2 regions of the Bacillus sp. JJ1127 genome follow, and region 1 is predicted to be linked to the other one. Evidence: riboswitches for the same ligand, from Rfam matches in the RefSeq annotation. Region 1 holds a riboswitch; the other holds the start of a gene.
The links. A riboswitch is a leader RNA that binds a small molecule or an ion and turns the genes downstream of it on or off. The one in region 1 is predicted to bind lysine.
Positions count from the first base shown of each region.

Region 2: it holds a riboswitch for lysine, as region 1 does, so the genes downstream of both, V7183_RS01820 (amino acid permease) here and V7183_RS12635 (aspartate kinase) in region 1, are expected to answer to the same signal.

Region 1 covers NZ_JBALQK010000115.1:239-8,291, reverse strand. Annotated here, with positions in the region: gene cyoE (heme o synthase) at 1-223, shown strand, start outside; gene V7183_RS12645 (sensor histidine kinase) at 414-1,505, opposite strand; gene V7183_RS12640 (response regulator transcription factor) at 1,502-2,221, opposite strand; gene V7183_RS12635 (aspartate kinase) at 2,367-3,596, opposite strand; lysine riboswitch at 3,829-4,015, opposite strand; partial or broken gene V7183_RS12630 (NUDIX domain-containing protein) at 4,130-4,315, opposite strand; gene V7183_RS12625 (N-acetylmuramoyl-L-alanine amidase) at 4,541-5,782, shown strand; gene V7183_RS12620 (S-layer homology domain-containing protein) at 6,133-7,515, shown strand; gene V7183_RS12615 (hypothetical protein) at 7,564-8,031, opposite strand.
Region 2 covers NZ_JBALQK010000010.1:2,158-10,229, reverse strand. Annotated here, with positions in the region: gene V7183_RS01835 (ABC transporter ATP-binding protein) at 1-1,778, opposite strand, end outside; gene V7183_RS01830 (ABC transporter ATP-binding protein) at 1,775-3,529, opposite strand; gene V7183_RS01825 (NADP-dependent glyceraldehyde-3-phosphate dehydrogenase) at 4,227-5,666, shown strand; lysine riboswitch at 6,253-6,434, shown strand; gene V7183_RS01820 (amino acid permease) at 6,586-8,010, shown strand.

The DNA.
Region 1 (8,053 bases):
TTTAATTGGAATCAGTGTTCTTTTAGGCTCTTTAAGTGTTGGACTTATGTTGGTAGCGCTTCTTTTAAGTATTTTATGGCTTATTTTAAGTATTTTTGGTTATAAAAAAATGGATTCAGAGAAATGGGCAAAAGCATTGTTTATTTTTTCTCTTTTCCATATGACGATTTTATTTTCAACAATTATTATCTATTCCCTTATCGGTGTTTTTTTCGGAAGCTGAATATATGTAACGAATTAAGATTTTCAGAATGGTTTGATTTGTAAAAAACAAGAAAAAACCAATTTCTCGCGTATAAAAAAGAGAGATTGGTTTTTTTGCGTAGGAATAAATTTTGTTTATGTTTGTGCTGTTAAATAGAACAATAGTAATCGTTACTTGAATCAAACTGTATTTTTGTCGGCAATAAGTACTATAGAGTTGGAAGTGTAATATGGATCGTTGTCCCTTTCTCTACTTCACTGTCTACATGAATTGTTCCGCCATGCGCTGTTATAATTTTATGAGCGATTGCCATTCCTAGGCCGGTGCCTTCGCTTGAAACATTTGTAGTTGTCCCTCGGTAGTACTGTTTAAATAAATTTTGAACCGTCATTTCATCCATACCGGTGCCAGTATCTTCTATTATAATATGTATATCGTTCTCTAATGAGATAGTGGTATGAATTTTTGTTCCTTCATGGTTATGTAAAACAGCGTTTATAAATAAGTTTTGTAAAGAACGGTGGAGTAATTTTGTATCAATAGGAATCATTATTTTTGTTTCGTCTGACTGAAAGCTAAAATGATAATGTTCAGACCGTGGATCGTTTGTTATATCAGCTATTATTCTTCTTGTAAATTCAACAATGTTTATTTCTTCTGTTCTTAATGGGATCTGTGAATCTTGAAGACGAAAGGAGAGATTTAAGTCTTCAATTAATTCTTTCATATGGTCCCCTTTTTGCTGAATCTCTTGCAAGAATTTCTCTTTTTCTTCCTGACTCCACTCATGATCGGGTGATAACATAAGTGCACTGTATCCTGTAATATAAGTGAGCGGTGTTTTTAAATCGTGAGAGATTCCTGCCATCCATTCTCGTTTCATTTTTTCTAATTGCTCTCGTTCATTCTCTATTTCTCGTAATCTGTTTGTTAAATGTTCTATATTTAGAAAGACGTCTTTATATAAGCGATAAGGACCTTTTAATTTTCCAGTTTTTTTATTGTACATTTGTTTCGTACTTTCTGGCGCCACATAAGAACCTTCTGCTAGATGGTTAATCCATGAAATCATTCGAAATAAAGGTTTCCCTATATGCCATCCATATATAATAGCACCTAAAATAAGAGTGCATATAAACAGACTGAAAACGATAAGAGCTTCTGTGTCCTTGTTGTCTGTATTTATTCCAATAAGGGGCAATATAATTTCTATTAAGACTGCCATTACAATCCCCATAAAAAAAGTGCCGATAACTAAACTAAGAATGAAATGAAGGCCTAGTCGGAAACCGATTTTCATTTGGACAGCTCCTTAGTATGCGGGATAAATTTGTAGCCGATTCCTCTTAAATTAATGATATATTGAGGGGACCGTGGATCGACTTCTATTTTCTTGCGTAATTTAGAAATGTGCATAACTACTGTTTTATCATCACCCATAGAAGAGAGTCCCCATACTTGCTCATATAGCTGCTCAGCTGTAAAAATTCGATTTGGATGTGTACATAAGAAAGTAAGTAATTCTAGTTCTTTTGCTGTACAATGAACAGGTTTTTCGTGTACAGTCATACGTCCTTCGCTTGGATAGAGAGAAAAGGACTGGAAATGTAGATTTGAATTTTCTACTTGTTGGTTATCTAGCAGCATACGTTGTCTACGTAATTGTACGTTAATTCGAGCAGCTACTTCTAAAGGGTTAAAAGGCTTTGTTATGTAATCATCCCCGCCAATTCCGAGGCCTGTTAATTTATCTAAATCACTGGATCGTGCTGTTACAAATAAAATAGGAGTATTTGTATAGTTTCGAATTTGTCTACATAGTTCGAAACCATCTATGTCTGGTAGCATAACATCAAGTAAAATGATATCGAATGAATGATTTTTAATTAAGTTTAACGTCTCTGTACCGTTTATAGCGGTTGTTATATGAATGAAGTTTTCTTTCTTTAAGGTAAGTACCAACATATCTAATATGCCTTGTTCATCATCTATTAAAAGGATCTTTTCTGTTCTCATTATGTATCCGCCTTTACATGTTTTTCGTATCGTTTAGAAGTGATTTGGAAAATATTTCACATGTAATAGTGTAACATAATTGTATTTTGCTGGAGAAAAAATAAGAGCAAAGAAGATGTTCTTTGCTCTTATTTTTGTAATGAAATTAATTCATTTGTACCATAGGTTCAATTTTAGCCATAAATGATTGGTGAAGTGCTTCTACACCATCTACTAAGTGTAAGCGGTCGATTACAACAGATACTTTAATTTCAGATGTACTTACCATTTTAATATGAATATTTCCTTCTTTTAATGTAGAGAACATATTAGCAGCGACACCTGGATTAGATACCATGCCAGACCCTACGATAGATACTTTTGCTAGATGATTTTCGTATTCTACAGATTCATAGTGAAGTGCTTCTTGATTTTGTTCTAATACTTCTAATGTTTCTCTTAAATCATTGGAGTGAATAGAGAAGGATAGATGTACAGTTCCTTCATTTGTAATACTTTGAATAATAATGTCAACATTAATATGAGCAGTAGCTAATGTAGAGAAAACAGTTGAGAGCGATCCTTGTTCGAGTCCTTTAATTGTGACGCGTGTAATATTATCTTCAAATGCAATACCTTTTACCACCGATTGTTGTTCCATGTTACATTCTCCCCTTACAATTGTCCCATTTTCTTGTTTCATACTTGAGCGAACTTCTAACAATACGTTATGATTTTTTGCAAATTCAACAGCACGTGGGTGTAAGACACCAGCACCTAAATTTGCGAGTTCTAACATTTCATCATAAGAAATTTCATCTAATTTATAAGCGTCATTTACAACGCGTGGATCAGTTGTATAAACGCCTGTTACATCTGTGTAAATATCACATTTTTTTGCTTTCAGCGCAGCTGCTAATGCAACAGCAGTAGTATCAGAACCACCACGACCTAGGGTTGTAATTTCTTTTTCTTCACTTAAGCCTTGGAAACCAGCCACAATGACAATTGTTCCTTCTTGTAAATGGGATTGGATACGTTCTGTGTTAATATCAGTAATCCGTGCACTACTATGTACAGATTCTGTTGTAATACCAGCTTGCCAACCAGTTAGTGAAATAGCGTTGTACCCTTTTGTTTGCAGCGCAATTGTTAAGAGGGAAATCGTTACTTGTTCGCCAGTTGTTAAAAGCATATCCATTTCACGTCTACTTGGATTGTCAGTAATAGCGCTAGCGAGTGCAACGAGTTCATCTGTATTTTTGCCCATTGCAGAAACGACAGAGACAACGCTATGACCTCGCTCATATTCCTCGATAATTAAATCTGCTACATGTTGAATGCGCTGTATACTTCCGACAGAAGTACCACCAAATTTTTGAACAATCGTTTCCATTACAAATTCCTTCTTTCATCCATTTTTGTTAATAAATCAGGAAAGGTGTAAACATATATAGGAGAGTAATGTATAAATCCCCCAATATCCCTGTAGTTACCGGAAAGAAAAATAAAAAAACACCATCTCAAATAGATGAGGATGGTGCTGTTACAGGAAAAGGGAAACAGAAAAAGGAGCTAATAAAAAAACCGCCAAAAAAGGAATATCATAATAAGCATGATATCTCTTTTTTGTAGATAGCTCTTCATACATACACGTCTGTACATATGACAGTTCTGTTTCTATTCGAAAACAGCCCCAATTGATAAATACAGAGAAATTTATCAATTTCGGCAACACTTCCTTTTTTCTAAACTCATCGACATCTCTGTGTCTCCTTTAGAATACTTATAAGTGCTGCAACCTCTATCTCACGTTTTAGGCGAGAGTGTTTGATTTATGAAGTTGTTAGTAATATTTATTTCATAATAATTCAAAATTTTTCAGAAATCAAGTACGTTATTAAAATTTCGAAAATTAAAGTCTGTTTATTTCTCTTTTACTTCTCTAGCTGCAGCTTGAACAATACTTTCTGGAAATTCTACCTTTCCGCCAGGGGCTAAATATCCTGGAAATCCTAAATGATCAGGACGCTTTATTAACAAGACTTTGTCATCATTTTGAATCATGCACATAGTGTACATTCGATGTTCTATTTTTTTCCGTTTTGTCGACATAATGATTAATCCCCCTTTGTTCTTTTGTAAAATAATATAATAAACTGTATTTTTCAAGGAGAAATTTGTGTGAATTTTCTAGAAATAAGGTTATGCTCAAGAAAGATTTTATACTAAAAAATACAAAATTAATACAAAAAAATCCATATTTTGATTGACTGTAAAAAATTTCGAAATTATACTTATTTTATTAAAAATATTATCCTTGAGAGGGGAACATATTCTATGAAATATAGAATCATCGCAGCAGGTATTCTAGCAGCTAGTTTATTATCTTACTCATCTAGTAGTTTTGCTCAAACAAAAACATTCCCAGACGTAGAAAACCATTGGTCTAAAGAGTCTGTGAACTACTTAGTAGGAAAAGGTGCTATCGCAGGTAACCCTGACGGTACATTCACTCCTGACAGAGAAGTAACTCGTGGGGAAGCAGCTACAATGATGGCAAAAATCTTAAACTTAAAGATTGAAGATGGGGCGAAACCAACTTATAAAGATGCTCAAAATCATTGGGCTACAAAATATATTGCAGCTGTAGAAAAAGCGGGTGTAATCAAAGGTAAAGGAGACGGTACCTTTGACCCGGATGGTAAAATTGATCGTGCTTCAATCGCATCTATGCTTGTAGGAGCATACCGATTTGATACAAAAGTAAGTGGAACAGTAGAAACAAAATTCGCAGACTTAAACGATCACTGGGGGAAAGAGAAAGCTAATATTCTAGTTGCTCTAGGAATCTCTAAAGGTACTACAAGTACGACTTGGGAACCAACAAAAACTGTAACGAGAGCAGAAGCAGCGCAATTTATTGCAAAAGCTGATTCATTTCAGGTTCAAGATCCTTTAGAAGGAAAAGTAATTATTATTGATCCTGGTCATGGTGGCAAAGATCCGGGGAAAGATACTCAAGGGCTATCTGAGAGTAATATTGTGTTAGATACGTCTAAACGATTACAACAATTATTAGAGAAAAATACGCCATTCAATGCTTTATTAACACGTGATACAGATATCCGACTAGGGGATGACCAAAAAAGCGATCTTGAAAATCGTGTGAAATTTGCAAAAGAACACGACGGAGATATTTTTGTTAGTATTCATGCGAATGCTTCTCAGGAACACAATGGATATGGAACAGAAACATTTTATTATAAAGAATCAAAAACAGGTGAATTAACTGAGCGTGAAAAAGAAAGTCGTATGTTAGCAGAAAAAATACAAAAGCGTTTAGTTGAAGCACTTCATACAAGGGATCGCAAGGTGCAAGAAAAAGATCTTTATGTAACTAGAGAAAATGAAATGCCAGCAGTGCTAACTGAACTTGCCTTTTTAGATAATAGCGCAGATTATGAAAAGCTAGCTACTGAATCCGGAAGACAAATTGCAGCGGAAGCAATTTATGCAGGGATTTTAGATTATTATGAATGGAAAAATTATGACGTATCTAAATACCGACTAGCAAAATAATTGTTTTATATTTGAGCACATCAGCTTTTAATAGGATGTGCTTTTCGTTTGAGAGTTATATAGTTTTTAATCAAAATAGAAAAATATATCGTTTTATATTGATTTTAAATAAATCTAGGACTAGATTAGTTTATTTTTATAACGTATACTTTTATCGTTGACTAATTTATCTCGTTATTTGTAGATTGTAATCATTTCTCTTAATAAGAAATCACCAGTTTATTAGAGGGAATGAAAGTTTTACTTCATTTGAGAGTGTGTTAGTTTAATAGGTGAAATGTTAAAATTTTATAAAAAAAAGGAGGCCAGTTAACACGGGACGAGCAAGTACATAACGTGTTAAAAATACGATGAAAAAAGTAATTTCTAATGTTTTAGCAATGACAATTGCATTGCAAGTTGTAATGGTTCCATCCACTTCGTTTGCGGCTGAAAATGAATTTCCAGATGTGCCCAAAGGCCATTGGGCATATGAAGCAATCACTGATTTAACAAATAAAAAGGTTATTGCAGGATATGACAACGGTAAATTTGGGCTAGGGGATAAGGTAACACGTGAACAAGTAGCTGCACTTGTTTATCGAGCACTTAAGATAGAAGCTAAAGAAGGATATAAAAACCCATATCATGATGTTAGTGCGAGTACAACGATGTTTCCAAATGAGATTCTAGCTTTAACAGAGATGGGAATCTTTACAGGGGATGAAAAGGGAAACTTTAGACCGAAGGATTCGTTAACTCGTGCTGAAATGGCAGTAATTTTACAGAAAGCTTATCATTTAAAAGTAAAGGCTAACCATACATTTAATGACGTAGATCCAAAAGCATGGTCATGGGCACAAGATGCGATTAGTGCTCTCCAGTCTAATGGTATGGCAGATGGAAATGGGACAGGTACATTTAACCCGTCTGGAATTGTAACACGTGAAGAATATGCACAATTTTTATTTAATGCTCAACAATCTTATTTAAATTTAGATTTAACATTGGTTTCTAATGTTACAGCGCAAGAGATTGATAATTTTATTAAGAAATCTCGTTCTGATAGCCCGCTAATTGGTCATGGACAAGACTTCATTGCAGCTCAAAATGAACATGGTGTAAATGCTCTTTACTTGGCAGCACATGCAATTTTAGAGTCTGGATATGGAAGATCAGAAATCTCGTATCGTAAACATAATTTATTTGGATTACGAGCATATGATCGAGATCCGTTCTATCATGCGAAATATTTGCCAACATATCGTGATAGTATCTCATATAATGCCAACTATGTAAGAGAACGCTATTTAGAGAAAGATGGAATGTATTTTAATGGACCAACATTAGTTGGGATGAATGTGAAGTACGCATCTGATCCAGAATGGGCTGGAAAAATTGCTGGTCTTATGGAGCGAATTAAACCGTTTAACAGAAATGATTATCGAAATGCAAATAGATTACCAAAAAACCCTAATACATTAGATGTTGAAGCGTTAGGAAATGAAATTCCATATAACGATCTAGGGAATAAAGAAGTAACTGTTCAATCGGCAGGAAAGTATTATCAGGTACCATATCCGTACGACTTGCAAATTAAGAGTGTACCGAACGTTACACAAAACGAAGTTGGACAATTAGAGAGTGGATCAACAGTAACTGTTTATCGTGAAGATCCAAATGGATGGGTAGAGTTCTCTGTGAAAGACAATCCAGAAAAATATTGGACATTAAAGAGCAATTTAAACATGTAATGTTATAAAACGAAGAAAAGGTGTTTTCCGTGTGGGAAAACACCTTTTCTACATTTCATGGAATACAAATGTTTGCTTCATTTTTTTTCCTTCATTCTCTGGATGCCCGTTATAACTAAATTCTTTCTCTTCCCAAGTAATGACGACTTCAAATGTATTGGCATTAGCGTATAGAGGGAAAATCATGTGTTCAAAACTTGTATGGCTTTTTGAAATATTCATATCTGAGTTACTGGAAGGTTTAAATGTCGCTTGCGATGCTGGATTATTATGAAGTACCTCAACGGACACGTTCGATACATCTTTACCAATATTTTTTACAAACAAACTGTATGTATCAAAGACGCCTTGTTTCGGTTGTAAAGCATTTGGATTTGTGCTGTGAGATTTATCGATTTCGATATACCACTGTTTAGACTTTGAAGCAATGGGAAGCTCTTGGAATGTATAGGCACTAGCTTGTAGAGGGAGTGCTAAACAGATAAGAGTGAATAAGAAAATTATTTTTTGTTTCATATATATCTCCCATTCGTTGGAA
Region 2 (8,072 bases), on a different contig from region 1:
GTATCAATACTTGAAGTCGCTTCATCTAAAATTAAAATGGCCGGATCAAACGCTAACGCGCGTGCAAATGATATGAGCTGACGCTCTCCTGTTGAAAGTGTGCTTCCCTTTTCTGTAATTTCTTCATTTATATTGTTCGCAAAGCGCTCAGCCCCTACATCATGCAGCGCTTTTATAATTTTAGCTTTTGAAATGTTTGGATTTTCTAAACTTACATTTGAGGCAACTGTCCCGCTAAATAAAAATGGATCCTGCAAGACAATTCCCATATGCTCACGAATTGCCTGCTTTGGAATATGCTTTACATCATGCCCGTCAATCGTAAGTCTTCCTTTTTGAAACTCGTAAAACTGAAAAAGCACATTCATAATCGAACTTTTTCCAGATCCAGTATGACCAACGAGTGCAACTGTCTCCCCTGTTTTCGCCTCAAAAGAAATATTTTTTAATACTTCGTCTTTTCCGTTATAAGAGAATGAAACATTATCAAACCGAACATTCCCGCTAAGACGTGGTATACGCTCTTCTTGCAATGCCTCTCCCTTTTCATCTAGCAATTCAAATACACGCTCTGATGCAACTCGCGCTTGTTCTAAATTTGCTAGTTGGTTCACCATGTTCGTAATAGGCGAAAAGAGCCTTGTTAAATAATCGACAAAAGCATACAGTACCCCTAAAGAAATAAAGCCTGCGCCGCTTAATGAAGCACCGCCAAAATACCAAATCACTCCTGTAAAAGCAATGTTTCGTAAGACCCCTACTAAATTATGCGATGTTGCCGAATTTAAATTTAAAATCTTATTTTGATATTTAAAGTAATCTCCGTTTAATTCCTCAAATTCTCGCTTTGTTTCACGTTCTTGACGAAACGCCTGAATAATTGGCATCCCTTGAATGGATTCATTTACTGTTCCATTAATATCTGATAAACGAGAACGCATTTTATGATTGTATCCGGAAGCATATTTCCTATATAAAATAGCCCAAACGATTAAAATTGGTATAATAAGCAAACAAAACAATGCTAATTTCACATCGAGTAAAAATAAAGCAACAAAAATCCCAATAATATAAATGAAACTAGAGGCAAATGTTGCAAGCACCGTGACGTATAAATCACGAATTGCCTCTGTATCATTCGTTACTCGCGATACAATTTTCCCCGCTGGCAAATGGTCAAAGTAACGAATCGGCAATGTTTGAATATGAGAGAAAACATCTTCACGCATAATTTGAATAATTTTATTCGATGCTTTCTGTAAGAAAAACTGCTTTCCATATGCAAATAAAGATACGACTACTAATAACGCAAAATAACCTCCGCCAAGCAGTAGTAATCGTTTTATTTCCGGCTTATAAAATGCATATATTTCTTGCGTTGTTAACCGCTTCGCTTTATACACTTGCGCAGCTTTCCCGCCTTGAATTGTAATCATATCTCCCTTTACAGAACGCGTTCCTTCAAGATTGATTTTATGAGGCACAAAGTAATATTGGAAGCCAGCTTGAATAACCCGAACTTCTTTCCCCTTTGTCTCTCCTTTTTCAAAGCGATCGCTTCGCTTATACCAAGTGCCGTTATACTTAACAGCATCTTCTCCTTCCGCCGTTTCATACCAAGGTTTCTCTATTCCAACAATATGATCATCTATCATCGTTTTCGCTACAAATGGACCTGCCAGTTCTGCAATAACGAAAATAAATAGCATAGCAAGTGCTGTAAAGATCGGCCCTTTTACCTTCATTGCATATTGAAATAATCTTTTTGGGGTGCTCATACGTTCACCTCACCTTCTACATTTTCACCTTGCTGTCTTTCAAACTGCTCTCTATACCAGCCTGCATTTTGAACAAGTTCTTCATGTGTTCCTTCTTCGATAACCTCACCGTTATCCATAACAAGAATCCAGTCCGCATGTTGTACGGCTGATAAGCGGTGCGTTGTTATAATTGTTGTTTTTCCGCTTCTTTCCGTGCGGATATTTTCAATAATCGCTGCTTCAGTACGAGCATCAACGGCCGATAAAGAGTCATCTAAAATTAAAATTTCTGGATTTTGAATGACAGCTCTTGCGATTGAAATACGTTGTTTTTGTCCACCAGATAAGGAAACACCCTTTTCTCCAACAAGCGTCTCTAATCCATCTGGCAAAAACTCTAGATCCTTTTTGAACGCCGCAATTTCAATTGCCTTTTGAAGCTCTTCTTCACTTGCCTCTCTATTTCCAAATAGAATATTTTCCTTTGCTGTCTTTGAAAATAAAATATGTTCTTGTGGTACATATCCAATCCAGCTTAGTACGTTTTCAGCCGGAATTTTATCTAGCGCAACATCGGAAACTGTAATCTCTCCTTCTCCAAGTGGATACTGGCGAAGAAGTTGACGAACAAGGGTTGTTTTCCCGCTTCCTGTTTTTCCAACAATCCCAAGCGTCTCTCCTTGCTTTAATGAAAAAGAAACATTTTTTAAATTTGACTCAGCGGATCCAGGATATGCAAAAGAAACATCATCAAAATCAATATATTCCGGTTTCTGTACAGGCTTTGGCTGTTTCGCATTTTTCACATCTGGTTCATAAGCCAGCGTTTCATTTACACGATCTAGTGAAGCATTTCCGCGCTGCATTACATTGATTAATTCACCAATTGCAAACATCGGCCAAATCATCATTCCTAAATATACGTTAAAGGAAACAAGCTCTCCTAGCGTAATTTTTGATTGGAATACAAGAAAAGCTCCATACACTAAGCCAATTAAATAACTAAGGCCAACAAGCATTTTAACTGTCGGTTGAAATAATGCATCGATTCTTGCTACTTTCATATTTTTCTCGTATACATCATCTCCCAAATGATGAAACCTTGCTTCATCGGCGTTCTCTTGTACATACGCCCGAATTACACGTACGCCAGCAATCGATTCAAGTACTTTATCGTTCATATCTCCGAAAGCATCTTGCGCAACCGTAAATCTTTCATGTAACTTCTTCCCATATATATTCATCGCATACGCCATAATCGGCAGCGGGATAAGCGCAGCAAATGTAAGTTGCCAACTAATTGAAAAACCCATCATACAAACAATGGTGAGCATGTATAAACTGGAATCAACTAATGTCAAAATTCCAAAACCAGCAGTCATAGCAATCGCTTTTAAATCATTTGTCGCTCTTGCCATTAAATCGCCCGTACGATTTTTATGATAAAAGGTCGGTGTCATCTTAAGTAAGTGCCCCATAAACTTTGAACGCATTGTTTTTTCAAGTACAAATGCACCGCCGAATAATTGACGCTGCCATATAAAGGTGAGCACATATCCGCCTATTGTTGCCCCAAATAAAATCCAAATATATTGTATAATTACTCCGCTTGTTAAAGATCCAGTTTTAATACGATCAATTGTTAAGCCTAGTACTTTCGGAGGGACTATTTCAATTATATTTACAATTAAGAGTGCTCCAATTGCGATACTATACCTTTTCCAATGTTCTTTAAAAAACCATGTTAACTTTTGTAATACTGAAAACAATATAACCTCTCCCTTCTCGTTCTCGTTTGACTCCCATTTCTTTATCCGCTATCTAAAGTCATCTCGTTTACATTTCGAAAACCATACAATTTCATCACATTTTTCCACCTTCCAAAGTTTTTTATTGAAACCATACAAAGTATGGAAACAAGCAAAGATAGAGACAAAAAAACGCATACCGCCGCTTGACGATATGCGAAAAACGCATAAAAGCGTACGTTACGATATACGCAACGTACGCTTTTTGTAAGACAAAAAGAGTCTACCTCTCCGTACGGGTTGCGTAATGATATGAATGTTTTTCACCGTATAACACAGCTGAATCCATCATATTTACGATTACAATCATCACGCGCACCCCCTTCATTTATTTTCCATTTTTAATTTTATAACTTTATAGACTTTTCTGTCAATTGTTTTTTCATTATTGTATGAAATAAACTTTTATCACAAAAAATGAAAGAGATACAATCAAGTTGCAATACACTAATCTAACCTAAAAAATTGTCTATTGATACGATGCGAATTACCCTATATTTCACTTGTAAATACGGTTAACCATCGTAAGAAAGGGCATACAAAATAAAAATCATATGAGAAATCATTGTCATAAAAATTTCATTTGAAAAATATTTTCGAACGCCCTACAATCACCATATACTCACTCTTACAAGTTGCTATTTTGGGAGGACAAATCATGACAACTAGCAATACGTACAAATTTTATTTAAACGGAGAATGGAGAGAAAGCTCTTCTGGACAAACAATCGATATTCCATCCCCGTATTTACATGAAGTAATTGGTCAAGTCCAAGCAATTACTCGCGAAGAAGTAGATGAGGCAATTGCATCTGCAAAAGACGCTCAAACATCATGGGCTGAATTGTCTCTTCAAGATCGCGCAAAATATTTATATACATGGGCTGATGAGCTTGTAAATATGCAAGATGAAATTGCTGATATTATTATGAAAGAAGTCGGTAAAGGTTATAAAGATGCGAAAAAAGAAGTTGTTCGTACAGCGGATTTAATCCGTTACACTGTAGATGAAGCACTTCATATGCACGGTGAAAGCATGATGGGCGATAGCTTCCCTGGCGGATCTAAATCCAAACTTGCGATTATTCAACGCGCACCACTTGGTGTCATTTTAGCAATTGCACCATTTAACTACCCTGTAAACTTATCTGCTGCAAAACTTGCACCAGCTCTTATTATGGGTAACGCTGTTATCTTCAAACCAGCAACACAAGGCGCAATTAGTGGTATTAAAATGGTGGAAGCACTTCATAAAGCAGGACTTCCGAAAGGACTTGTAAACGTAGCAACAGGACGCGGTTCTGTAATTGGTGACTACTTAGTAGAGCATTCTGGCATCAATATGGTATCGTTCACAGGTGGTACACATACAGGTACTCACTTAGCGAAAAAAGCAGCTATGATCCCGCTTGTATTAGAACTTGGCGGTAAAGACCCTGGTATCGTTTGTGAAGATGCCGATTTACAAGAAGCTGCCAAACATATCGTGAGCGGTGCATTCTCATACTCTGGTCAACGTTGTACAGCAATTAAGCGCGTGCTTGTACATGAAAATGTAGCGGACGAACTTGTTAGCTTACTAAAAGATCAAGTGGCTGCACTATCTGTTGGTTCTCCAGAACAAGACAGCACAATCGTCCCATTAATCGACGATAAATCTGCTGATTTCGTTCAAGGATTAATTGATGATGCGGCAGAAAAAGGTGCGACAATTGTAATTGGTAACAAGCGTGAGCGCAACTTAATTTACCCAACATTAATCGACCACGTAACAGAAGAAATGAAAGTTGCTTGGGAAGAGCCATTCGGTCCAATCCTTCCAATCATCCGTATTTCTTCTGACGAAGAGGCGATTGAAATTGCGAATAAGTCAGAGTTCGGTCTGCAAGCAAGTGTCTTCACAAAAGATATTAATAAAGCATTTGCAATTGCTAACAAAATTGACACTGGTTCTGTTCAAATTAACGGACGTACAGAACGCGGCCCAGACCACTTCCCATTCATCGGTGTAAAAGGTTCTGGTCTGGGAGCACAAGGTATTCGTAAGAGCCTTGAATCTATGACACGTGAAAAAGTAACTGTATTAAACTTAATGTAACATTTTAGAAGCTAATCTACAGCTGTAGATTAGCTTCTATACAAATTGAGAAAACAGGCAAAAACCATTCTTTTTAGGTGGGAAGTGAGTATCCGGCCATGGATAGAAATGGTCAGTGCCTTTTTTGGCCCCATGCCAAGTAAGAACAAAAAGAGAAAGCAAGTGGAGATTTTCTTTTATTTTCATAGCCACGATTTAGGTGCTTGAAAATAAAGTTGGATATATATTCTTGCATTCACCTATTCACTTATCTCATATGCTTCAGGACTACTATTCATTAACCAATCCATTACATGATCAAAACGTTATCGTTTTACCAATGCCACTTTCACCTTCCAAACAAATTAACGTCATCTCGCACCTCCGTATACTTAACAATACTTCACTTTTTTATTAAATACGATTTCACTATTCCGTCTCATTAGTTTCACACACAGATGAACAGACCCTATTTCTAAAAAACCATTCTTCTTTTAATGACAAATTGTTCACCATAATCTGATTATTACTATATCCATTGACGTATAAAAACACATTTGTTACCCTTAGGTATGTTAATTTAATATATAAATCCTCATTCGTATCTCGGTGAGGTAGAGGTTGCAATCATTAAGAGTATCATTTCAGGAGATGTAGTGGCATCGATGAATGAATGGGAAAGGAATGGTTGCCGAAGTAAGAACTGTCCACTGTACATTCTTGCTGGGTCTGTATTGAATAAGTGCAGAACTGTCACAAACAACTTGTTTGTGGAGAGCTATCGAGAGGTATGTCGTGGGTTTCCTATAAGATAGAAAGCACGTAGCGACAATTACACGTGCTTTTTTTGTTTTGTATGGAGTTTCCCATTCTTCCCTTGTTGGAAGACATACATATCTCCTCGCTTGACTTGGTTATACTAACTTTGGAGGTATTTTCTATGCAACAAAAAAAATGGGGCTTTTGGGTACTAACAGCATTTGTTGTCGGCAATATGGTTGGCGCTGGTATTTTCATGGTGCCAAGCACATTAGCACAAACAGCTAGCCCTCTTGGTGTTACTTTAGCTTGGTTAACAACAGGATTCGGTGTTTTAATGCTAGCTCTTGTTTTCGGTAATTTAGCAATTCGTCGTCCTGATTTAACAACAGGACCACAAAGTCATGCATATGCTTTATTTTCATCACCAAAAAAGAAAAAAATGGCTGGATTCAGTATGGTTTGGGGCTACTGGGTCGCAAACTGGGCCAGTAATGTTGCCATTATTACATCTTTTGCAGGTTACTTATCACTCTTCTTCCCAATCATGAAAGATACACGTCTCTTATTTTCAATCGGCTCTTTCAATGTGGAAGTGGGAAAATTGATTACATTCTCTATCTGTTCTTGCTTACTATGGGGAACACATATGATTTTAACAAATGGTGTAAACGGAGCTGGAAAATTAAACTTCCTGGCAACAACAACGAAAGTAACTGGATTCCTTCTATTTATTGTTGTTACTTTGTTTGCATTTCAAGCTTCAAAATTTGGACAATGGTACACACCAATCATTGATAAAGAAGGCGTATCACACGGACTGCTTTCACAAATAAATTTAGCTGCCCTTACAACACTTTGGGCATTTATCGGTATTGAATCAGCCGTTCTTTTATCAAACCGTGCTAAATCTCCAAAAACGGTAAAACATGCAACTGTAGCAGGTTTATTCATAACAGTTGGAATTTATTTAGGAATTACGATTTTAACAATGGGTGTTCTTCACATTGATAAATTACAAGCTTCGGAACGTCCGTTAGCTGATGCATTAAATGCCGCAATGGGTCATGGCGGCGGGAAATTAATGGCACTCCTTGCTCTTACTTCCCTATTCGGCTCAATCTTAGGCTGGATTTTACTTAGTTCAGAAGTACCATATCAAGCAGCAAAAGAAGGCTTCTTCCCTTCCTTCTTTGCAAAAACAAACAAAAAGGGAAGTCCGATTCATTCACTAAGACTGACAAACATTATGTCACAAGTATTCTTGTTCTCAACGCTATCTGGAACAATTGCTGAAGCCTATACATTCGTGATTACTGTATCAACGTTAGCTTATTTAATTCCATATCTTGTCTCACCAATCTTCCAATTAAAACTCGTCGTAACTGGTGAAACGTATGAAAATGAACGTGGTTCAAGAATTATGGATGGAACGATTGCAGTCATTGCAATTTGCTATTCACTGTGGGTGATTAAAACTGGGGCGTCTGATTTAAAAACATTCCTTCTTGGGATTGGGTTATTTGTAATCGGCTTTGCCTTCTATCCATTAATGAATCGTGATCAGAAAAAAAATAACAAAAATAAAAACGGGCAAGTTGCTTAAAGCAATTTGCTCGTTTTTATTTAAATCCAAATTCAAAAACTGACTAAAACCCTTTCTTTTTA